DNA from 4 places in the Trichocoleus desertorum AS-A10 genome. Region 1 is predicted to be linked to each of the others. Evidence: predicted binding sites of a transcription regulator. Region 1 holds the regulator's gene; each other region holds the start of a gene.
The links. The regulator NtcA, encoded in region 1, controls nitrogen genes in cyanobacteria. The targets are predictions, from matches to a motif close to TTTGTANNNNNNNNTACAAA.
Positions count from the first base shown of each region.

Region 1 (3,138 bases):
GCAGTAATTGGTCTACTGCTTGCTGAGCGCCCGTGGGAGAAACGATCCGCACGACGCCTGCTGACAACACTTGTCCTCGGAAGAGAGCGACGTTGCCTTGGCGTAGGGTTTCATACTGCGCTTGATAGTACTGGTAGTACCGCTGCAAGGTTTGGACAGCTTTCTCTAGATTGGCCTGTTGAACCTCTAAATCTTTAGTTTCTTTAATCAAGTTTTGGCGCTCGTTATCCAGTCGGTCGATCTCGGAGCGGAGTCCCGTTGCTTGCTGAGAAACAGTGCTTAGTTGCGTTTGAGTTCGGTTTAGTTCTGCTTCGGTGCGGTCTTTGGCATCTTCAATCCGATCCTTTTCTGCTTCCGCGCGGCTCAGTTGGCTCTGAGTTTGATCGAGCTGAGCTTCGGTGCGGGCTCTTTCAGTCTCGACTCGGCCTAGCTGGGTTTGGGTACGATTTAGCTGTGCTTCTGTCGTCGCTTGCTTGGCGATCGCGGCCTTAAGAAACAAATTAATTCGATCCAGCCGTTGTTGAGCCGAAACTTGCTCGGCGCGGGCTTGGGTCAGCTCTTGCTCAACTTGATTTTTTTGAACTCTCGTCTTTGCTAAATCTTCTCGCGCTCTAGAGAGGTTTTTCTGAATTTTGCCCAATTCAAAAACGCCAGTCCGGAGTTGATCACTCACAGCAAACAAAATGGCGAGTGTAGAAGCGGAAATGATGCCACCCGTGACAATCGTCACCAAGACTGCGGTTTTGCGGGGACGCAAGTTAAACAAGCTGAGGCGAGCCTTGCCTACGCGCGTACCGATGCGATCGCCCACCGTTGCGATCACACCCCCCAACACCAAGATTGCCACAATTAAGATGTACCCGCTGGTCATCTACCCTCAGGAAGCCATTTGGCTCACACCCAACTCAGATACAGCCTATCTCATGCCCTGGAAGTTTTGTGTGCCATCACACCTGTAGGACGACAACAAGCAGACCCAGATAGCAAAAGTTGCTGCCTTGCCTCAGCGTCAGGAGAGCATCACGGCTCTCTTTGTTTCCTCGCAGGAGTGCCATGAAGCACCTTCCTCGGCCAGAGAGCTGTATTCAAGTCGCTGTAAGCGCTTGTTATTACTAGAGGTTAACCATAGCAGATCAACTGAACTGTTGACTGAGAGCGACGGGATTATGAACCGTAATTTTTTTCTTATGGATGGAAATCATCTTCTCCTGTCGCAGATCTCCAAGTAGGCGCGTGACTGTGACGCGGGTGGAACCAATCGCTTCTGCGATCGCCTGATGCGACAATTTCAAGTCAATTGTGATCCCGTCAGGGCCAGGAACGCCGAAGTCACGACAGAGGATGAGCAAGAAGCTGACCAAGCGTGATCCCATATCCCGGTGGGCTAAGGTTTCGATCATCATCTCAGTTTGCAAGATGCGCGAAGACAACCCTTGCAACATCAGCATCGACAGCTCTGGGTTATCCTTGAGAGCTTTTTCCACTTGTTCAATGGGCACCGACAGTAATTCCGCCGGAGTAAAAGCAACTGCGTGATAAAAGCGATCGGAACGATTGCCCGTAATCAGCGAGAGAACCCCAAAAACACTATTTTCTCGCAGCAAAGCTACGGTGATTTCTTCGCCCGCTTCATAAACGCGAGACAGTTTGACCGCACCTCGGACCAAAAAGTAGACACGCTCCGCTGGATCACCGGGGAAGAAAATCGTCTTGCCTCGATCAAACGTTTCGATCACGGGAGGAAATGCTCCGCCTCCCAGTTGACGAAACACAGATGCTAACGGCCTATCCTGCGTCATTACCATATCCTTTTACCTTTTCGATGCCCTTCTCCAACCTTCATGGGCCGCTCGTCTGGAGATGAACCTTACGAAGGTGAGCCAACTGTAAGCAATTGATGACTTTAGAACACTTAAACTTACTCTAGAGTCATTTTTTGTTCTATTTGATACACAATCTGCCAGCGATCGCCAATGGCTGAAGAATTTAACTGCTGTTTCGAGGACCACAAACGAACGGATCTTGGCTGTCAGCGGCCTATTTAGACCCTATCTTACTCCCCCTAAAGACAGATATCTCGTGATAGGACTCAAGGCAGCGTATCACCCTACCAGCAACAGTCGATGTCAATATCTTTAAGCCCCCATCTTTGAGTATTCTCGTAATTGCCCTTAACGAAGAGATTGCCATGCTGGATCTGACCGGAAAAAATGCCTTAGTCACAGGCATTGCTAACAATCGCTCAATTGCTTGGGGAATTGCCCAACAACTCCATAAAGCGGGTGCCAACCTAGGGATTACCTATCTGCCCGATGAGCGGGGCAAGATGGAAAAAAAAGTAGCAGAATTGGTTGAACCGCTACAACCCAGCTTGTTTGTGCCTTGCAATGTGCAAGATGATGCTCAGATTCAGTCCACCTTTGAGACTGTGAAGGAGAAGTGGGGCAAGCTAGATATCTTGGTTCACTGTCTGGCCTTTGCCAACAAAGATGACTTATCTGGCCACTTTAGCAACACCTCGCGGCCAGGATTTACCACAGCCTTAGACATCAGCACTTATTCCTTAATTCAGCTCAGTGGTGCCGCTAAACCCCTGATGACAGAAGGCGGCAGCATTGTCACTCTGACTTATTTGGGCGGGGTGCGTGTGGTGCCCAACTATAACGTTATGGGCATTGCCAAAGCGGGCTTAGAAATGAGCGTTAAATACTTGGCGGCAGAACTAGGCCCCCACAATATTCGAGTCAATGGCATTTCTGCGGGCCCAATTAGAACTCTCGCCTCCTCTGCGGTTGGGGGAATTCTGGACATGATTCATCATGTGGAAGAAGTGGCACCCCTGCGGCGCACTGTGACTCAACTAGAAGTTGGCAATACAGCGGCGTTCCTATGCAGTGATTTGTCCAGCGGTATGACAGGGCAAATCCTCTATGTTGATTCTGGCTATGAGATCATGGGGATGTAGTGGTTGCCATTCAGTGACTACAACCGTTTGGCCTGCCTGTGCAGGCTCAAAGTTTCTTACTTCCTGTTTCTACTTCTCAGTTTTTACTTCCCACTATTGAGTAGGGCCTATGCAGACTAGCATTCATGAAGCGTCTTCCCAAGAGAACCGCACAGCCTTCGAGCAGGCCAACG
Region 1 covers NZ_JAMPKN010000001.1:372,361-375,498, forward strand. Annotated here, with positions in the region: gene NDA01_RS01670 (DUF3084 family protein) at 1-871, opposite strand, end outside; gene ntcA (global nitrogen regulator NtcA) at 1,134-1,799, opposite strand; gene fabI (enoyl-ACP reductase FabI) at 2,150-2,965, shown strand; gene hisB (imidazoleglycerol-phosphate dehydratase HisB) at 3,075-3,138, shown strand, end outside.

Region 2 (3,138 bases), on a different contig from region 1:
CAACGCGGAGTATGAGCTGGCTCGGACTCAACGCTTTGCCGATCGCAATGCTCAAGCGATGTTAGATCTAGCCGAAGTCTTAGATCTGCCTGACATGCCGCGACGGATTGAAGGTTATGACATTTCGCATATTCAAGGTTCCGACGCTGTCGCTTCTCAGGTCGTGTTTGTAGATGGTATACCTGCCAAACAGCACTATCGGCACTACAAAATCAAAAACCCTACTGTGACCACAGGGCACTCGGATGACTTTGCCAGCATGGCAGAAGTGATTCGGCGGCGGTTTCGTAAATATGCCGCTGATCCGCAGTTGCCAAGGGTAGGCAATTCAGATTGGCCCGATTTAGTCATGATTGATGGCGGCAAAGGCCAACTCTCGGCTGTAGTTAGCGTACTGCGGGAGCTGAATTTATTAGAAGAGTTGCGCGTGGTCAGTTTAGCGAAAAAGCGAGAAGAAATCTTTTTGCCAGGGGAGTCCCTGCCTTTAACCACAGAAGCAGAACAGCCGGGAGTGCAACTGTTGCGTCGTCTTCGGGATGAGGCTCACCGTTTTGCCGTTAGTTTCCATCGCCAGCAACGCAGCGATCGCATGCGCCGCTCTTGCTTAGAAGATATTCCTGGGCTAGGGCATCATCGCCAAAAAGAACTATTAGCTGCTTTTCGCTCAGTTGACTATATTCGGGAAGCGACCCCGGAACAACTCACAAATGTTTCTGGGATTGGCCCTCAGATAGCTCAGAAAATCTACGACTACTTTCATCCTCAGTCCTAGTTTTCTAGTAAGACGGGTTAAATAAACCTCACCGAACTAGAGTAAGGTCTAGCTCTGCTTAAGTTGTCACTACGTAGCCAAATTGCTGATCGTTGCCTAAATCCTTCTTAAGGAAGAACCATTTTCTTAATTTAGTTTTAATGATTGGTAGTAGCTTTATTTGACGCGATCGCTTTGAAGGGTTAGATAAAGTCAGGATCAATATATTCTTTTGAGTTTGCCTTCAAATTTTGCGATTTAGAGGTCAAACATTTGTGCTGACCCAGAAAACTTATGTTCGTTTTCTATAGCAGGAAATCATGACAAAATGCTTGGATCTTCCTGGTAATGCAGTTTGTGGTTTTACTGCCTTGGCAACATATTCGAGGCACAGCTTTGCCCTACGTAGACGACACCAAAAGACTTATAAAAGCTCAATGCATTATGCTGCTTGAATCGTGACGGAACGTGGAGGAGTTTAACTAGGAAATATTTTGTATTTTTAGTAACAATTGCTTCTATTTTTCTCCAATAAAATATTATCTAACGCTCAGTAAACTCATTAAGAAAGTTCATAAACATAAGTAAAATCTCATAAAAAATTTGCAGAATTGTTTAGAGAACTCTGTAATCATCGAAGAAGTTAGTATCGAGCAGTCCCAAATCAACAGCGCTTTTAGCTAATAGCAGTATTGCGGGGATCGCTCTCTCTGTAGGCGATCCCCAACCTCTGAAATCTAAAATCTAACTAAAGCTTGATTGCCGATCTGCATAAATGCCAACATAATAGAAGAGTCAGGAGACGATGACTTCTGCACTTTTAATCTCAGATTAATTTAGTAAGCTTCGATACATTTTGTTTCGAAAATCTTAGAATTACGAATTTAATTCGTGAACCTTGCCCTTAATCCCTCCTAATTGTTGAGCTAGCTGCGAGAGTATTAAAATGCGTGTTCTAGAAACCTTACAAGTTGTTCGTTGCCCTAATTGTGGTAGTCATGCCGAACGTCATCATCTTTCAGATGATCATTTGACTCGAACCCAATGCCAAACTTGTGATTATTTAATGATTACTTGCACAATCACAGGCAAAGTAATCGAAGCGTATGCTCCTGGCATCTACGCCCGTCATTAGATTTGCACTTGCGATTGCCGCACCACAATCGCAGCAGCACGGTAGGAGCGATCTTAAGCGATCGCTCCTACTTTTTTTGCCCGCAATTGACCGCAAGCGGCATCTGCTTCCAAACCCCGCGATCGCCGCACACTCGCAGCAATATGATGCTGCTTTAAACCATTTAGAAAAGCTTGAATCCGTTGTGGGCTAGGCCGTTGATAATCTACTTCACTAATTGGGTTGTAAGGAATCAAGTTAACGTGGCTCTGGAACCCCCGCAGATGTTCCGCCAGTTCTACTGCATGCTCTGGGCAGTCATTTAACCCGCCCAACAAAATGTATTCAAACGTGACCCGTCGCCCGGTTAGCTGCACATACTCGCGGCACTCGGCCAGCAAGTCTTGCAGCGGATACTGTCTCGCGCTTGGAATTAGCTGTTCTCTGACTGCTTGGTTAGAGGCATGCAAGCTCACGGCCAAAGTGGTTTGTAGCTGGTGTGTGGCTAAACGACGAATGCGGCCCGGAATGCCTACAGTCGAAATGGTCATGGCGCGTTTACCAATGCCCACATCCTCGTTCAGCGATCGCACCGCACCCAGGACATTGTCTACATTGAGCAAAGGTTCGCCCATGCCCATGAACACAATGTTGCTGACTCGCTGTTGAAAGTCTTCTTGAACTGTCAAAACTTGATCAACAATTTCATGTCGCTCCAGATTGCGGAGGAAGCCACCTTTACCTGTAGCGCAGAAGTCGCAACCCATCGGACAGCCAACCTGAGAAGACACACAAACAGTCAGGCGCTTTTCCGTGGGAATGCCTACGGTTTCAATAATTTGACCATCAGCCAGCCGCAGTAAAAACTTCACAGTGCCATCTGGTGCAGCTGCTCGGTAATGCAACGTTGAGCGCCCTATAGGCACATCAGCAACCGTGGAACGCCACTGCTTGGAGAAGACTGAAATTTCGTCCAGCGATCGCACGCCTTTTTGGTAAATCCACTGGTGTAACTGCTGCCCTCGATAAGCAGGCTGTTGCTGTTGTTTCACCCACTCCGTTAGCTCCGCCACGGAAGCACCTAGCAGGGGAGGTAAAACTACTACAGATGGCATCGGAGCCGCAGTTCCTGATTGACCAGCAGTGATAGCCTGTGCCACAGGTTGATCGGAGTAAATTCTATCCATGCGTTTTCTCAATTCCAGGAGCAGCTAGCGTTGTCAACAATTGCAGTTGCGATTCTGACAAACTTTTAATTGTAGAACTTTGGCCT
Region 2 covers NZ_JAMPKN010000005.1:22,318-25,455, forward strand. Annotated here, with positions in the region: gene uvrC (excinuclease ABC subunit UvrC) at 1-772, shown strand, start outside; gene NDA01_RS09755 (replication restart DNA helicase PriA) at 1,698-1,886, shown strand; gene rlmN (dual-specificity RNA methyltransferase RlmN) at 1,940-3,052, opposite strand.
Region 2: the regulator NtcA is predicted to act here: its motif matches at 1,588-1,607, upstream of NDA01_RS09755 (replication restart DNA helicase PriA).

Region 3 (3,138 bases), on a different contig from region 1:
TTAACGGCACTATCTAGAGCTTTTCGAGAATATGCATCTACTCTCCTTTAAGTCATGCCAAGCTCACTGTTCTAGAAACTAGCCACGAGTTTAGGCACCACAGGCTTACACCAACTAAGGGCAAATAGATAGCAACAGAGGACTAATCAGATGGGTTGGCACTCTTGCGCTATTGCTGTTGTCTAAGACTGTAACGTCAACACCCTAGCTTTAAAGTGGATTGATTAATTATGGGTTTAACCATGCGATTTGAAGATATCTACCAGTTTTTTCAAGATCCCCCACCGATCTATCTCAATAAAGAACTCGCCGTTTGTTACGTCCTGTCAGTATTGCAGCGAGGGGATTCTTACGGAACCGAGTTGATTCAACTTTTAGAGAACGAGTATCGCACCTACCGTCTCTCAGATACAGTCCTTTATAGCGCTCTCAAATTTCTGGAGGATGAAGGAGCCATCCAGGGTTATTGGCGCAAGGTAGAAGGACGCGGACGGCCACGCCGGATGTATCAAATTCGTCCAGAGTGGTCTGAGCGGGCTCAAGAATTATCTCGTCTCTGGCAAGGATATGCAACTGGCAAGTTGCCACCCGGTGACAACAACTAAGCTTGGTGGGCCGTAGTTCCTAGAATCTGTCGTAAGGCTGCGATCGCGCTAGTCCCAAACAGAGCTAAGGTTGTGCGGTCTCACCTACTACCAACTAGAAGCAGATTAAAACCTTTCTATACTTATGTAAAGTATAGGGATATCGTTTGTTGTTCCTACCCCATCTTTATGAACGCTGCCATTCTGCCATCTATATTCGTGATGACCTTACTGATGGTGGTGGGTCTCATGTTTTTCATTCGAGCTTCCGTCAAAGACAGAACGCGAGCAGTACAACTGATTGCAGAACAGGCAGAGGAATCGTTACTCAACCGAGTGCAACAATACTTTGACCAACGCGCCTACAAAGTTGCAGCCCTCGATCCAGCCCAAAACCAAGTAACATTTCAAGGCGTGGTACGGCCTAGCTGGTTTTTGGCCGTCTTCTTAACGATATTGGCTGCTGCAGGCATTTTGTGTCTGGCTCTAGTACTGTCAATGCTTTTGCCTGGACTGACACAGATTTTTCTAGGGACCGTGCTTCTGGCACCTTTAGCAGGCTTCTTTTACTGGCAAAAAGCGAAGCGTCCAGAACAAGTTTCCCTTAAGATTGAACCCCTTGAATCAGAAGAGTCTCAATCTTGGAGCCGCGTTACAGTCACAGCTCATCGAGATGAATTGGCTGAATTGCAGCGAGCCCTTAACTTAAGAGCTTGTGATTAATTCGCTTCTCCTGCGCCCTAATATCTAGAGAAAGCTTGAGAGCTAAATCAAATGACCCCATTCAAACGTTGTGGTTTGAGTGGGGTCCTTGTTTATATCAGTCCAACTGATTTCCCGTGTCAGCAAAGTATTAAATGTTCCCAACAGACTCATTTGCAAGCTCGACCAATTGAGCTTTAGTGACTGGTGACAGCCACAGGTGCATCTTCTGTATCACCAATCAATACTCTCAAACTGGGAAACAAGAAATGGTTCTCTTCGACATACTGCGCACTGAAGAGCCCTTTTTCAGCCCAGAAGTACCGGTCCGTGGTATGCTCGTTCCGCCTTACAAGTAGCAAAGCTGGGGGAAGAATAGCTTGTGCTTGAATGAATTTTCGAGCAGCTGTAACTGGTTTTTCTTCGCCACTTTCAATGCTAAACTGAGGCACTAACTCCAGAATCCTGCGCCCTTCTAGGCGACGACGACTTTTGCGCTTGCGTCTCCTGGCCAATCTCGATACCTCCTCTTTCTGCCGACAGGTGTAGTGATAGTTACAAAACCGTCGCAAGTATATCGGCTTGAGTTCAAAATTTCAACTTCTTTTAAGTCGTTGATACAAAACTCTACAACTGGCTTCAACAAAGACTAGATAGACCTTTTGAAAGGTCCTATCAGCCAGATGAATGCCTGATAATCTTAATAAGAATTTAAAATTCTTTATATTAAAAACACAAAACTAGGCTAGAAACTCATAAAGAGCCGATAGATAGATGTATATGGTGGCAAAACATGCCCAACAACGGAGTGTTAGTTCAGGGAATGTAGAAGGGTTTGTTTTGAGGTAAACCATCTGCGACTGTCTGCATGCTGATACCTACTAGCTCAGAATTTGTGGCGCTTTGTCGCGCTCAGGTAGAGCTCTTGACCCAGGGGTTAGGAGCTTCGCTCAGCGTGGTTTACCTGACCGAAGAAATGGCAGATGGCACTGAAGCCAAGCTAATTCCAGTGGTGGCTTATCCTGAGAGCGCTGCTGCTTGGGATGATGAGCACTTTTTATTGCCTGCCGCAGAAGCAACACTGCCACGCTTGCTAGCGGCAGATGCTAGCCCCGCTATGCCTACTCAGGCTGCTTTAAGCCCACCGTTCTTGGCAGAGGATGAAGTTGGCTCCAATCCAAAACAATTCCATAACGAGGCTTTACAGCACCAACGCCAAGTTGTACTGCCTTTAATGCATGAGGGCATGGTGATGGGATTGCTCGTGACCGAGCGAGACGATCGCGCTTGGAGTGAACAAGAGCGATCGCAAATTGAACAAGTGGCCCATACCTTAGCGTTGGGCTGTGTCTTAGACCAACGCAGTCAATGGCTAGAACGGGAACAGCATCAACAGCGGCGGCTCCAGGCTCAGCAATATAATCTGTTCGACACCTTGTTACATCAGTTTCGCAATCCTTTAACGGCAATGCGAACCTTCGGCAAGCTCTTGCTGCGACGCCTTAGCACCGGAGACCCAAACCGGGATGTGGCCAGTAGTATTGTGCGGGAGAGCGATCGCTTACAGGAGTTGTTACAACAGTTCGATCAAGCCATTGATTTGGGTAGAGCTGATTCAACGCCTTTAACACTCGCTCCTGCTCAGACAGATAGCTCTACACCACCCAATACCGCTGTGCCTGCCAGTTCACAGTTTGAGTCGTCGGTTGACTTTGCCATTGACCGCTCTGAGTCAAGTGTCAATCGAGCCAGTAGTATTCGATCCGGGCCTTCTGTGCCTTTACTGCCTGCGGCTGGATTTCTGACAGGTGCCAATCTCAAGCTAGAGCACTGCGCGATCGCTAGTATCCTA
Region 3 covers NZ_JAMPKN010000002.1:391,853-394,990, reverse strand. Annotated here, with positions in the region: gene NDA01_RS05545 (PadR family transcriptional regulator) at 243-605, shown strand; gene NDA01_RS05540 (cofactor assembly of complex C subunit B) at 774-1,307, shown strand; gene NDA01_RS05535 (DUF3155 domain-containing protein) at 1,484-1,801, opposite strand; gene NDA01_RS05530 (GAF domain-containing sensor histidine kinase) at 2,155-3,138, shown strand, end outside.
Region 3: the regulator NtcA is predicted to act here: its motif matches at 1,891-1,910, upstream of NDA01_RS05535 (DUF3155 domain-containing protein).

Region 4 (3,138 bases), on a different contig from region 1:
CATTGAGCAAAGATATCGACGCATTAAAGCTGAATTGATCGGCGGCGCGATCGCTCTCATGGGAGTGTTTCTGATTGGCACGGTTTGGTATTGCTGGGTTGAGGGGTGGCGCTGGCTGGATGCCGCCTACATGACCGTGATCACCCTAGCGACCGTTGGCTTTATGGAAGTCCATGAGCTGGGCGATCGCGGACGGTTATTTACTATCATCTTGATTTTGATGGGAGTGGTGGCGATCGGCTATATCGTCAATCGGTTCACAGAAGCGTTGATTCAAGGGTACTTTCAAGCAGGACTGCGGTTACAGCAGCGACGGCGCATCATGGAATCACTGACACAACACTATATTCTCTGTGGGTTTGGGCGAACGGGTCGTCAGATTGCTTTAGAGTTTAAGGCCGAGGGCATCCCCTTTATTGCCATTGATTCTGATCTGGCGGAGGTGCACGAAGCGCAGGAGCTAGGCTATGTGGCCATTCAAGGCGATGCCACGCTCGACGAGGTACTAACTGGGGTGGGGATTGAGCGAGCCGTTTGTTTGGTAGCAGCTTTGCCTTCCGATGCCGAGAATCTCTACACCGTGCTTTCGGCCAAAACTCTGAATCCGCAAGTCCGGGCGATCGCCAGAGCCAGCACCGAAGAAGCCCTCAAAAAGCTACAACGAGGGGGTGCAGATGCCGTCGTATCGCCTTATATCACGGGCGGTAAACGCATGGCCGCCGCTGCCCTCAGACCTCAGGTGATGGATTTTGTCGATGGTATTTTGACTGGGACAGACCGAGCCTTCTACATGGAGGAGTGCTTGCTGGAGCCAGGCACTTGCCCCTATGTCGGCCAAACTCTACGGGAAGCTCGCCTACGATCGCAAACCGGAGCCTTAGTGCTAGCAATTCGTCGGGCTGACGGTAGCTTGATTGCCGGTCCCACTGCCGACACCACCTTGATGACCGGAGATGTGCTCATTTCTATGGGAACCGCCGAGCAACTGCGCGAACTCAATCAAGTTCTGGGTCCGATTCGCCACCGCGTGCCCCGCCTCCCCAAGCACACCTAAGGTGCGGTTAAAGCATGACCACATTGAGCACAAAAGCGATCGCTGAGGCTAACGGCTTTGCCACACTGCGAGCAGAAGCGCTGGGCTGATTCGGTGGAGGAAGGTGCGGGAGCGGGAGCAGGAGTTAAAGGAGTTGAAGTGACGGGAGGGGTGCCAATCTGCATTTGCATATTGCCCATTCGCATCTGCATGAGTTCTAGCTGCATTTGCATATCTCCCATCTGCATGGGTGGCATAGACGGCAGCGGCGACATCGGTGGCAGGGGTGATAGGGGAGCGATCGGCAGCATGGGTGGCATAGATGATGCCGCAGCAGCACCAGTATTGGTTCCAGCCACTGGTTGGAGCGGTAAAGTTTCTGCCCCTGTCAAGCTGGGTGGCGCAGTCAACAGATTGAGCCTGCCCCCTGCCAGTTGCACAAAGAATTGACCTTGAGCCGATTCAATCCGCAAGATCCAGCCAGCCGGAGTTCGGAATAAGGTGGGCGGCACCACCCAATGACCTGTGGTGAGGCTAGTCCACTGACTCTGCTGCTGACTCGTACTGGCGCTGGTCAAGGCGATCGCAGTTTGGGTTCCTACGTTCTCGACCTGGAGTTGCTCGGTACTGCTGAGATTGCCAATGTAAGCCATAGAAAGATTAAGCATGGCGATCGCGTTCACTAGCAAGTTAACGTGGAAGTTCGGAGAACGGGTATTAAGATTCCCTAGAAAAGTTTCGGGCAGGTTTCAGGAACAGCGGCGAGTGATAGAAATTGTTATTTGACTCTAAAGCGTTCTAAAGAAGATTCCGTATCAGTGGCTACAGTATCGAACTCTCTCAGCCTCTATCAAGGATGAATGACTCCAGCAAGGTGGGTGGTTTGCCGTGCGATTTGATCACTATGATCCAGAGGGTTTTTATGACGAGTTGTTTATTGCCAAAAGTAAGCCCCGTCCGGAAGCCACCCTCTTAATCGAGCGGTTTAATTCTTTCTCTGCTAGTGAAATCAAACGTCGCCAGCAATCTGCCCAGATCGCCTTGATGAAGTTGGGCGTAACGTTCAATGTGTATAGCGATGGTCAGGGCACCGAGCGCATCATGCCCTTTGATATTATTCCCCGCATTGTCTCGGCGCAGGAATGGAAAGAACTAGAACAAGGCTTAAAGCAACGCATCTACGCCCTGAACTTGTTTCTGCATGACATCTATAACGAGCAAAAAATTCTGCGGGATAGCGTGATTCCGGCAGAGCTGATTTATTCGGCCACCGGATTTCTCAAGCCTTGCCTGGGATTAAACCCGCCGGGAGGGATTTGGTGCCACATCACCGGGACTGATTTGGTGCGCGATCGCGATGGTCGCTGGTATGTGCTGGAAGACAACCTCCGCTGTCCTTCTGGCGTGTCCTATGTGTTAGAAAATCGCCGGGTCATGAAGAGTACCTTCCCGCAACTCTTCAACACCATGCCGATTCAACCCGTAGAAGACTACTCCAGTCACCTGCTAGAAACTCTGCTGAATCTAGCACCAGAGCATCTGAGCGATCCTACCGTGGTGGTGCTGAGCCCTGGTATCTATAACTCAGCCTACTTTGAGCATTCCTTTCTGGCCCAGCAGATGGGTGTGCAACTGGTGGAAGGGCGCGATCTCGTGGTGGCGGATGGCTATCTGCAAATGCGGACCACCAAAGGGTTGCAGCGCGTGGATGTAATCTACCGCCGCATTGATGATGATTTTATCGACCCGCTTGCCTTTCGCTCCGATTCGATGCTCGGTGTTCCAGGCTTGATGGACGTGTATCGCGCCGGACGAGTCGCCCTCGCCAATGCGTTAGGAACTGGGATCGCTGACGACAAAGTGATTTACGCCTATGTGCCACAAATCATTCGCTACTACTTAGGTGAAGAGCCAATGCTCGCCAACGTCCCGACTTATCTGTGCTGGGAACCCCAACAGCAAAGCCATGTTTTGGCTAACCTAGACAAACTAGTGGTCAAAGCAGCGAACGAGTCGGGGGGATATGGCATGTTGATTGGTTCCCAAGCCTCGGCAGCAGAGCGGGAAGCCTTTGCCGAGAAAATTAAGGCTAACCCCCGCAATTA
Region 4 covers NZ_JAMPKN010000008.1:84,815-87,952, forward strand. Annotated here, with positions in the region: gene NDA01_RS13255 (potassium channel family protein) at 1-1,054, shown strand, start outside; gene NDA01_RS13260 (zinc ribbon domain-containing protein) at 1,051-1,701, opposite strand; gene NDA01_RS13265 (circularly permuted type 2 ATP-grasp protein) at 1,922-3,138, shown strand, end outside.
Region 4: the regulator NtcA is predicted to act here: its motif matches at 1,843-1,862, upstream of NDA01_RS13265 (circularly permuted type 2 ATP-grasp protein).